DNA from 3 places in the Paenibacillus sp. J22P59 genome. Region 1 is predicted to be linked to each of the others. Evidence: riboswitches for the same ligand, from Rfam matches in the RefSeq annotation. Region 1 holds a riboswitch; each other region holds the start of a gene.
What was found. Region 1 has a riboswitch for cobalamin ahead of AC50YO_RS20055 (DUF4430 domain-containing protein). Riboswitches for the same ligand answer to the same signal wherever they lie in the genome.

Region 1 (3,283 bases):
AGTGATGGGCTGCTGAAAAATAATCTTTTGCAAGAGGCCATAGAGCATCTGGAAGAGGCAACGGATCTGCTAAATGCGCATAAGAAGAAGGTCAGTGCACTTACGAATTCCAATAGCTTGAACAGCTTGGCTGCTCTTTATTCCAAGACTGGCAATAAAGAAAAAGCAGAAAATTGCTTCCAACTATTAAACGAAGCCAATGAGCAGTTGGAGAAGGGGCTGCCCAAGGATAGAAGAGGAAAAATTGTTTCCTTTAAATCGAAGGCAGCGAATATATTACAACAGGTGGTTCATAACAAGAATAGGAATCGGCCAGACACTGCAAAAAGACTGCTGGACAGTTTATTGGATATGATTGCTGACTTAGAAAAGCAAGGCTATGACCCACATCTTTACTTTTCTGAGAAAATAACCGCTTATAAAAATTATGGTAATCTTCTCAAACGGACCCATCCAGAGGAAGCATTGGCCTATATGAACAAAGCGATAGCCTTGCTCCCTGCTATGTATGCTTATAATAAAAGAATGGCAAAACGTGCAGACAGTGATTTGCAAATGAACCTAGGGCAGGTTTACAGGCAGCTTGAGGGATGTGCAACAGAAGCAATGGCATGTTATGACCGTGCAATTGCAATTAATCTGGAAACGTTGGAGTCCGGTGGAGCGATTGAGCCTGAGGAACTGGTCAGCCTGTATAACAGCAAAGGGAATATTGAACGTGGTCGGAAGAATAATCTGAAGGCTATCGAGTATTATAGTCAAGCGATAGCGCATTATGAAGCTTATATGAAAAAGGGCATGCAGTTAAATAATATTCTATATGTCATTGCTTTAAGCTGCCGTCGTGATGCTTATCGAGCTATTGGTGAATTCGAGAAAGCAGAGGAGGATTTTTTCAAGGCAGGGAGAATCAGGTATGATAAGGAGATGGCCGCTCATATACTGAAGGGGAAGCTATAATTCATATAATGGCAAGGTCTATAACTATGCGAGTAGCGATAGATTAGAGTAATGCTTTTTTTCTTTTCTCAAAAAAAGAAAACTTTAACAAGACAAAAAATGATATAGTAAGTAAAGACATCAGGAAAACTGAATAGCGATGAGAAACAGGTGCCAATTATGCGATCGTAATTTTACATAACGCATAGATTGGTTAAAAGGGAAGTGGGTGACAATCCCACGCGGTCCCGCCGCTGTATAAGAGGAGTTCTTGCAAGATGCCACTGGGAAACTGGGAAGGCTGCGAGGATGATGATACTTGAGCCAGAATACCTGCCTGTTTTGAGACACCGGTAATTCTACGAAGGATAGGAGGGTGTTTTTTTAGTATGCTAATTTTAGCTGTACTTGCTAAGGAAACCTCTTAACTTTTCTAAGTTGAGAGGTTTTTTTGTGCGAATTTCTTTGCAAGTCCCTGCTTTTACATTTTGATGGAGAGAAAGGAAGATGATTAATATGAAGAAGATTAAAGTTATGACATGCCTGCTTATTGTAAGTTTGTTCTTATCTGTATTCTCGACTGCAGCCTATGCTACACCGACAGGCTATGTAACGATTACAGTAGAGAAATTCACTTTGGGTCAGGGTTATAGTACAGAGCCAATTCAAGTTCCTCTTTATTCTGGCGATAATGTGGCTGATCTATTGACACGCTTATTGGGAAGCGGCAATTATGATTATTCCGGAAGCACAAGCAGTGGCTTCTACTTATCGTTCATCAAAGACAATGATACAAGCAGCGTGAGCATTCCAGCTTATATTCTGACTCCGCTTATTAATGACTTTGGGGCTGTAGGAACAAAAGGCGATGCGGCATGGCTGGGCGAATTCGATTATAGCCCGATGGCAGGCTGGATGTATGCAGTCAATAATGTATTCCCAGCATACGGCATGTCCGATTATTTCCCGGTTGACGGTGACGTTATTCGTACACAATTCACTCTATATGGCTATGGTGCTGATCTTGGTGACGGCTACGGCGGAAGCTTGATTACTCCTGCCAACAAGGATGCATTGACCGCGGCAATTGGCGCGATTAACAGTGATCCAGCCAAGTCAACTATTCTTGCCGATACAGCAGTATTAGCGGCCTATAATGCTGCTTATACCGTGCTTAGCAACATGGAAAGCACACAATTAAGCGTGAATACTGCTTTGGCAGACCTGAATGATGCACTCGCCAATGCCATTGTATTGCGAGCGGCATAGGCGTCTGTTATTCGAGTATTACCCTGTTTAGATAGAGAAGCGATTAGCTTTACGATGGATAGAAAGATGTTTTATTAGTTTAGCTGTACATTCTATTAAAACCTCTTAGCTATTAAGTTGAGAGGTCTTTTTTTGTGGTTTTTTCATATTTTCATTTTTTTTATATTTGAGTAGCATTGAAAGGAAGATGAACAACATGAGAACGAATAAGTTTATAGCATGGCTGCTTATCGTTAGCATATTCCTATCCACCTTCTCGACCAGCATTTATGCACAGGGTTCGGATTCTACAACGACAGGCATTATTGTTAATGAGAATGAGGCTAATCATGCTGATACCGTACTTGCCGATACGAAGGGTGCACAAGAAAGCAGCAGTAATGAGCCTGATAATCTGGATGAAGCTATAGAGCATGTGAATGATACAGAGCCGCCGATGCTGAGCGTCAATGGCCTTGTGAACAACCAAGATGTAACGGTAAGTGAGCTTAGCTTCGAGGTTACCGTAACCGACAATGTCTATCGTGACATAACGCCAGAGGTTAAGCTCAACGGCGTACTTGTACCAGCAAACAACAGCCAATATCACGTATCGCTCAAAATTGGCGATAATACGATTACCATAACTGCTAAAGATCCTGCAGGAAATGTAGCGGAGAGCTCCTTCGTTATTACATATAAAGTAAGTTTTCATACTCTAGTTGAGCAACAAATAAAGGATAATCTCGCTTATATTTTGAAGATGGTTAAGAACCCGTCATTCGGAACAAGTGATGGAGAATGGTCAATCCTCTCATTAGCCAGAGGGAACTACCTTGTTCCAGATGGCTACTACAATACTTATCATGATAATGTTGTTAAGATTGTTCAAAATAAAAAGAACCAGTTAGATAGAACGAAATGGACAGAGCATTCTAGATTAATTATTGGCTTTACCTCGATAGGTGAAGATGTAACGAATGTCGGCGGTTATAATCAGCTTGAGAAGCTTGCTGATTTCAATAGTGTAATTAAGCAAGGTACTAATGGGTCAATTTTTGCTTTGATTGCACTGGATAGCAATAACTATGCGATC
Region 2 (3,283 bases), on a different contig from region 1:
CTTTCCGGAGAAAGCTTGCCTTCCGTAAAGCGTCCCGGAGACCGTGTCTGGGCAGGCACCAGCAATGAAAGCGGGCAATTGCGGCTTCGTACAGAAGCGGCAGGGCATGCGACTATGCTGAATCGGATTCATGAATTAGTGCGTCAGGCGCAGCGATCCAAATCGGCTATTCAGCGGAATGTAGATCGCATATCGAGCTGGTTCGTACCTGTTATGCTTATACTGGCTGCGGCTACTTTTCTGATCTGGCTGCTCATCATTGAGCCTGGGGGCTGGGAGCAAGCATTCCGCTGCTCTGTAGCTGTTGTGCTGGCAGCATGTCCTTGCGCATTAGGCTTGGCAACGCCAATCTCGCTTGTTGTAGCATCAGGACGCCTCGCGAAGCGAGGCATCGTCGTGAAGGATGCCAGCGCGCTTGAACGATTGGCTCAGCTCGATCACCTCGTACTCGACAAAACCGGGACGTTGACAGCAGGAAAACCGCATGTCAGTATCATTCATGCCGTCAATAGCAGTCGTTCTGGCTTGCTTCGCTTAGCAGCTGCTGTGGAAGCAAGCTCCGCTCATCCGTTGGCGCAAGCGATAAAAGAGGAAGCCAATAAAGCGGGACTCGTTCTCCCGTCAGTTACGGATACCGAATATACCCCCGGTAAAGGGGTGGAGGGTTATCTCGAGAATAGAAGAGTTGGTATAGGGAATGCTGCATTTGTAACAGAGCGCGCTTGGAATTTGGCAGATTCTACGATAATGACCTTTGCGAAAGCGCGTGAAGCAGAGGGAGAGACCGTGCTGTATGTTTCTGACAACGGCTTGGTGCTAGGGGCAATCTCGCTCGTGGATACGATAAAGCCTTATGCGCAAGAATCGGTTGAACGCCTGCGTCAAGCTGGCATTTCTATTTTATTGGCTACTGGAGACCATCCGGCTTCTGCCCGAAGCGCCGCCGCATCGGTAGGGATTGCCAATGTCTATGCTTCTATGCTGCCGGAAGATAAGCTGGAATTGGTTCAGAAGCTTAAGAAAGAGGGGCACCGCGTAGGAATGGCCGGAGATGGCTGGAATGATGCGCCCGCTTTGGCGGCAGCTGATGTTGGCATCGCGATGGGAGACGGGACGGATGCCGCTCTGACAGCCGGTCATCTCACCCTGCTTCAGCCTCGCATGACAGCTATACCAGAAGCTCTGTTCATTAGCCGCTTAACTGTCCGGAACATCCGGCAAAATCTGATGTTTGCTTTTTTCTACAATGCGCTTATTATTCCATTTGCTGCCTTCGGATTATTAGAGCCCTGGATGGCGGGAACGGCAATGGCGTTCAGCTCGGTATCGGTCGTTGCCAATGCCCTAAGACTGAATCGGACACTTCGGCACACGATCCTTTAATCCAGTGGATTCCCTTGCTTATTACCCTCCATTATGCTAGACAAACTCTAAATAACGATGGTATATTAGCTAGGTCATAAATTCATAATTGATTGAACAGGTGCTCAACAATTTGTTGCAGCTTAATAGGGAAGACCGGTGAAATACCGGCACGGTCCCGCCACTGTAAGAAGCGGTGTAATGCGGCAATAGCCAACTTATGCCACCTGCTGCGTCAAGTAAGTCACTGGGTGTTACTCACACTGGGAAGACAGCGCAGCCAGGCTTCGAGTCAGGAGACCTGCCTGTTCCTATAACGCTTTATCCTACGTGGAGATAGGAAGGTGTTGGTGGGGCAGTCCATCTTTTTGCGTGAGCGAGAGGATATACAGCATTTCCGGCACAATTGCCGGGAATGCTTTTTTTATATTAATTTAGAAATAGAAAGGTGTGTCTTTAGTAAAATGAGAACTATACAAATGAACCGAATGATGAAGTTGGCAGTTGCTGCCTTGTTAATGGTTATGCTTGTACTCGTCGCTGCCTGCGGCGCGGACAAGGGAGCTGTCAACAACCAGCAGAATCAGGTAGAGTCGGCAAGCCCCGCTCCGAGTGAGCAGCCAAGTGCAAGTCCTGCAGCAGAAACGAGCTATCCATTTACCGTTACGGATGCTACTTCAACGGAGCTGACTTTCGAGAAAGCGCCTGAGAAGGTCGTGACGCTCGTTCCAAGTGAGACAGAAATTATGTTCGCTGTCGGCGCTGCGCAAGAAGTTGTAGGCGTGGACGAATACAGCAATTATCCCGAAGAGGCTGCCAAAAAAGCCAAAGTCGGTGATATGACGACAAATATTGAAGCCGTTATCGCGCTTAATCCGGATCTTGTATTGGCTTCATCAGGAATGAATACAGATGCGATCACACGTCTACGTGAGCTGAAAATTACGGTATTGGCTTCTGATCCCCAGACTTACGATGCTACTGTCGAGCATATTGAATTAGTAGGCAAGATCATGAATAAAGGGGAAGGCACGAAGAAGTTAGCCGAGCACATGCGAGCGGTCAAGCAGCAGGTAGTTGATGCGGTTAAGGATGCTCCCAAGAAGCCTGTCTATTTGGAATTCTCACCTGGCTGGTCAGTAGGTTCAGGCACTTTCCTTGATGAGCTTCTAACTATTGCCGGGGGAACGAATATTGCAGCTGCACAGCAAGGCTGGTTCCAGGTGGATGCGGAAGAAATTGTGAAGCAGAATCCTGCGATCATTATTTATCCAGCACTTAGCGAAGATCCGAACCCAATTGCGGCGGCAATTGCGAGCCGTCCAGGCTGGGAAGCAATTGATGCGGTTAAAAATAAACAGCTGTTTGCCGTATCAGAGGACCCGCTTGTACGCGTTGGTCCAAGGCTCTCAGAAGGGCTGCTCGAAATGGCCAAAGCAATTCACCCGGATCTTATAAAATAATAATGAGACGTCAATTAGTCATTTATGGAGGAGCAGCTATGCTCCTTCTTGCTGTTTCTGTCGTCATTTGTTTATCAATTGGTTCCTCTGATGATCTCTCAATGAGTGATGTAGCAGGTATCTTGTATCATCAATTGCCATGGATGTCGGATGTGCCGCATGAATGGTCAGACGGCCAGATCGCGATCGTAACGCAAGTACGCTTGTCGCGAGTTTTGCTAGCAGTACTCGTTGGAGCTTGCCTTGCACTGGCGGGGGCTGGATTCCAAGGCGTGCTTCGCAATCCGCTCGCTGATCCTTATGCGCTGGGTGTGGCTTCAGGTTGCTCAGTAGGCGCAGCGTTCTTAATATCCTTCGGCTTCCAGACCATTATTGGCGTATGGACGATTCCTATCCTTGCATTCGTAACAGGTACGATTACCTTATTCGGCGTGTTTGCTTTGGCACGCAGCAGGGGG
Region 3 (3,283 bases), on a different contig from region 1:
TCAAGAGCAAGAGCAAGCTCAGGATAAGGCGCAAGCAGAAAATGATTTTATGGCACGTTTGGAGCAGCTCCTTAACGACCAAGAGCAAAGAAATGATCCGGAGGCTTGGCAGACGCTGCTCGGCGACGATGTGTTATGGGCTATTGATTCAAAACCGATAATAGATGATCGTATGCTGCACTTGCTCTCGAAGCAATACAGGGGGTTGAGTGATTCTATTTGGGTAGTCATCGAATCTTACACAGGGCTATCTGATAAAATCAATAGGCAAGATGATGAGTATCCCGCTAGCTTTGTGGATACATACACATTAGCAACTCAAAAGATAGCTCCGCCTCGCAGTCTGAGAAAAGCAAAAATATCATCTGATCAAGTTGTAAAAAAGGTACATATCGGTTGGTTCAGCTATTGTTTTAGTGCTCCCATTTATATTTTGATTGCATCAGTATTCGTTTTTAAAGCTGCTATCATTCCGCTCTTTCTTCTCTTGGTATTAATTCGATGTGTACTGTTCGTATTCAGAAGAAACTGGAAGCTTATTATGTGGGAGCATACCTTTACTTATATCAATTACTGGGGCAAGCGTTATGAGTTTAAATATACCGATATTATTGAAGTTAAGAATAATTCAGAAAAAGTATTTATATATCTCAAAAGGAAACGAATTGTAATTCAAAAGCATGATACGATACATGTACCCCTTTTGCTTGCGAAATTGAGTCGATATTGAAAGTAAGGCTAATGAAACAGAATGCAAGGCTGTTTGAATTGCGGTGAAGCGTGGTTTTGTTGGGCTGCGATTCGCTTCAATCATAAACCCCCGTTCGCATGAGATCGGGGGCTATAGCCATTTTTACATTCAAACAGAACTAGAATATCTACGATATGCAGGTACATGGAAGTTTGGGGAGTCTGTGCTGTGAATAATCTTTTCTTCTCGTAGTGATCAATGAACCCAAAAATCTGCTTGCTTTTTCCTCAATAACTAATGATTGCACTCCATTCTTAAATGAAGTATTCTTCAATGAGCAACAGATTAATATCTCTACATAATTAATTATAAACTTGTAATAATCTAGAAAAACTATGCATTTATAATGAGGAGTAGATTAGTACAGCATCCATTATCAATAGGTTTTCGCCGGTTTCCGAAGTCGGCAGTATTTAACTACAACTTAATATGCTTAGATAAATGGTGCTGTGTATACACAGCTTAAAATGGAAGATCAGTGAAAATCTGACGCGGTCCCGCCACTGTAACGCTGAGTATGCTAACGTGTTTCCACTGTATTGTATACGGGAAGGAGTTAGTCATACGATGAAGCAAAGCCAGGATACATGCCATTTATTTTTTCTACGATTTCACGAGGATGAAAGGAGAGATGTTTAGCTGTACATTTATTAGGGGATCACAATGCCCTTATGTCCGGTTGTCAAACACCTTTCACATTGACTAGTGAAGGTGTTTTTTTGTTGTGCAAAAATCAATTAAATTCTAGGAGATGACTCATGTTGGTACAAAAAACAGCTAGAAGATACATGGCATTATTTTTAAGCTTATTGATGGTGTTTTCATTGCTCAGCCCAACAGCTGCAATCGCCTCAGGCGGCAGCTCACACGTCGAGGATATCAAAGGGTATGTGACGGTATCTGTTGAGAAATTCACCTTGGGACAAGGCTATATCCTTGAGCCGGTCCGTGTTCCTTTTCATGAAGGGGACAATCAAGCAGCAGTTATATCAGAGCTTTTGGGAGAAAGCCGCTACTTGCATGGCGGCAGTATAGAGAATAGTTTTTATTTATCCAGCGTATACGATTCGGGCGCCGGAGAAGCCCATATTCCCTCTTATATCTTGCAGGCCGTTGGAGGAGCAGGGAATATCGGTGATCGGACGGATGCAAACTGGTTAAGCGAATTCGATTACTTTTCCCAATCGGGATGGATGTTCGCTGTTAACCATTCCTTTCCGAATGTTGGATCTTCAGACACGATTGTTGAGAACGGTGATGTCGTTCGTTGGCAATATACTGTCTATGGGCAAGGACAAGACTTAGGGAGTCATGGTCAGCTAATTAATACTGCGAACAAAGATGCATTAACGGAAAAGGTAGCAGAGATTAATAGCAGTACTGATAAAACAGAAATTCTTGACGATGCTGCTATTCGAGCTGCGTATGATCATGCTTATGACGCGCTTACGAATATGGAAAGCAGTCAATCTGTCGTTGACACTGCACTCGAAGAGTTGGCAGAAGCATTGGGTGAGAACGTCGAAGTGAATAAGGCTGAATTGGTAGCCTCCATACAAGCGGCAGAGCTAAACAAAGCTTCTGTTAAGGTAAGTATAGATGGATATGATGTAATCGGGGCGGAATATTGGGTTCTTGAAGCAGAGCTTGATGCATTGGTTCAGGTTATTGTATCGGCTCAGGAGTTAATCGCTGATTCCAATGCCTCACAAGAAGATGTGGACGCTAAGGTATTAGCGCTCGATCAAGCTCAAGCAGCCTTTGATCAGGTCAAAAAACAAGGCTTATCAGAAGAAGCTCAACCTAAATATAATATTTCATTCACGGTGGCACCTAAAGCTACTAAGATAGAGCTCTACAATGCCAAGGATCAGCTCGTTGATATCGGTCAAGGCGAAGAAGGCACTTATAAAGTATACAATGCTTCTGTGCCTGCCGGCGATTATCGCTACAAAGGAATTGATGCTAGTGGCAACAGCATTGGCGGGGGTAAGCTAACGGTAACGACGGAGCCGGATCAAGCCTTTGCATTCCGTCAATTAAACCTTAAAGCCAGCAATTTTGGATGGAACGCTGGGATAGATTATACGGTGAGAATCGGTCAGAACAGTCAGGGCGACACGTCTCTAACTGTGGGAACGAAGACTGCTGCAGGCCAATATCCCGTACTTGTTCTTACGGGCAACAGCTATTTTTATTCTTTTGTACCAAGCGAGGCACGTGAAACGGAAGGCTATACTACACTTAGCAACAGTGTGACGGTTACATTATCCACTTCAGCACAGGCTATTAGTGGAGCAATTCCTTTATCGCGAATCATTACTTTTACAGTGCCAGAGGAAGCTACATTATTCGTAGGTCGGAAAATCAAGCATTTTGTTTCGTTTGAAAAGGTAGAGCCTACGGAATCGATGATTCAAGACGGTAAGCAAGTTTCTCGCTACAAGCTGGTGGATAACCAGGATTATAACTACCGGGTAAGCCAAGCAGGCAAGCTGACCAATACAGGGACGTTCAAAGCGAATGCGGCGA

Region 2: it holds a riboswitch for cobalamin, as region 1 does, so the genes downstream of both, AC50YO_RS02845 (ABC transporter substrate-binding protein) here and AC50YO_RS20055 (DUF4430 domain-containing protein) in region 1, are expected to answer to the same signal.
Region 3: it holds a riboswitch for cobalamin, as region 1 does, so the genes downstream of both, AC50YO_RS21145 (S-layer homology domain-containing protein) here and AC50YO_RS20055 (DUF4430 domain-containing protein) in region 1, are expected to answer to the same signal.

The regions. Positions count from the first base shown of each region.
Region 1 is NZ_JBXENX010000012.1:99,659-102,941, reverse strand. It holds gene AC50YO_RS20060 (tetratricopeptide repeat protein) at 1-960, shown strand, start outside; cobalamin riboswitch at 1,092-1,294, shown strand; gene AC50YO_RS20055 (DUF4430 domain-containing protein) at 1,456-2,208, shown strand; gene AC50YO_RS20050 (S-layer homology domain-containing protein) at 2,405-3,283, shown strand, end outside.
Region 2 is NZ_JBXENX010000001.1:636,542-639,824, reverse strand. It holds gene AC50YO_RS02850 (heavy metal translocating P-type ATPase) at 1-1,383, shown strand, start outside; cobalamin riboswitch at 1,465-1,685, shown strand; gene AC50YO_RS02845 (ABC transporter substrate-binding protein) at 1,827-2,825, shown strand; gene AC50YO_RS02840 (FecCD family ABC transporter permease) at 2,828-3,283, shown strand, end outside.
Region 3 is NZ_JBXENX010000014.1:32,415-35,697, forward strand. It holds gene AC50YO_RS21140 (hypothetical protein) at 1-730, shown strand, start outside; cobalamin riboswitch at 1,177-1,360, shown strand; gene AC50YO_RS21145 (S-layer homology domain-containing protein) at 1,510-3,283, shown strand, end outside.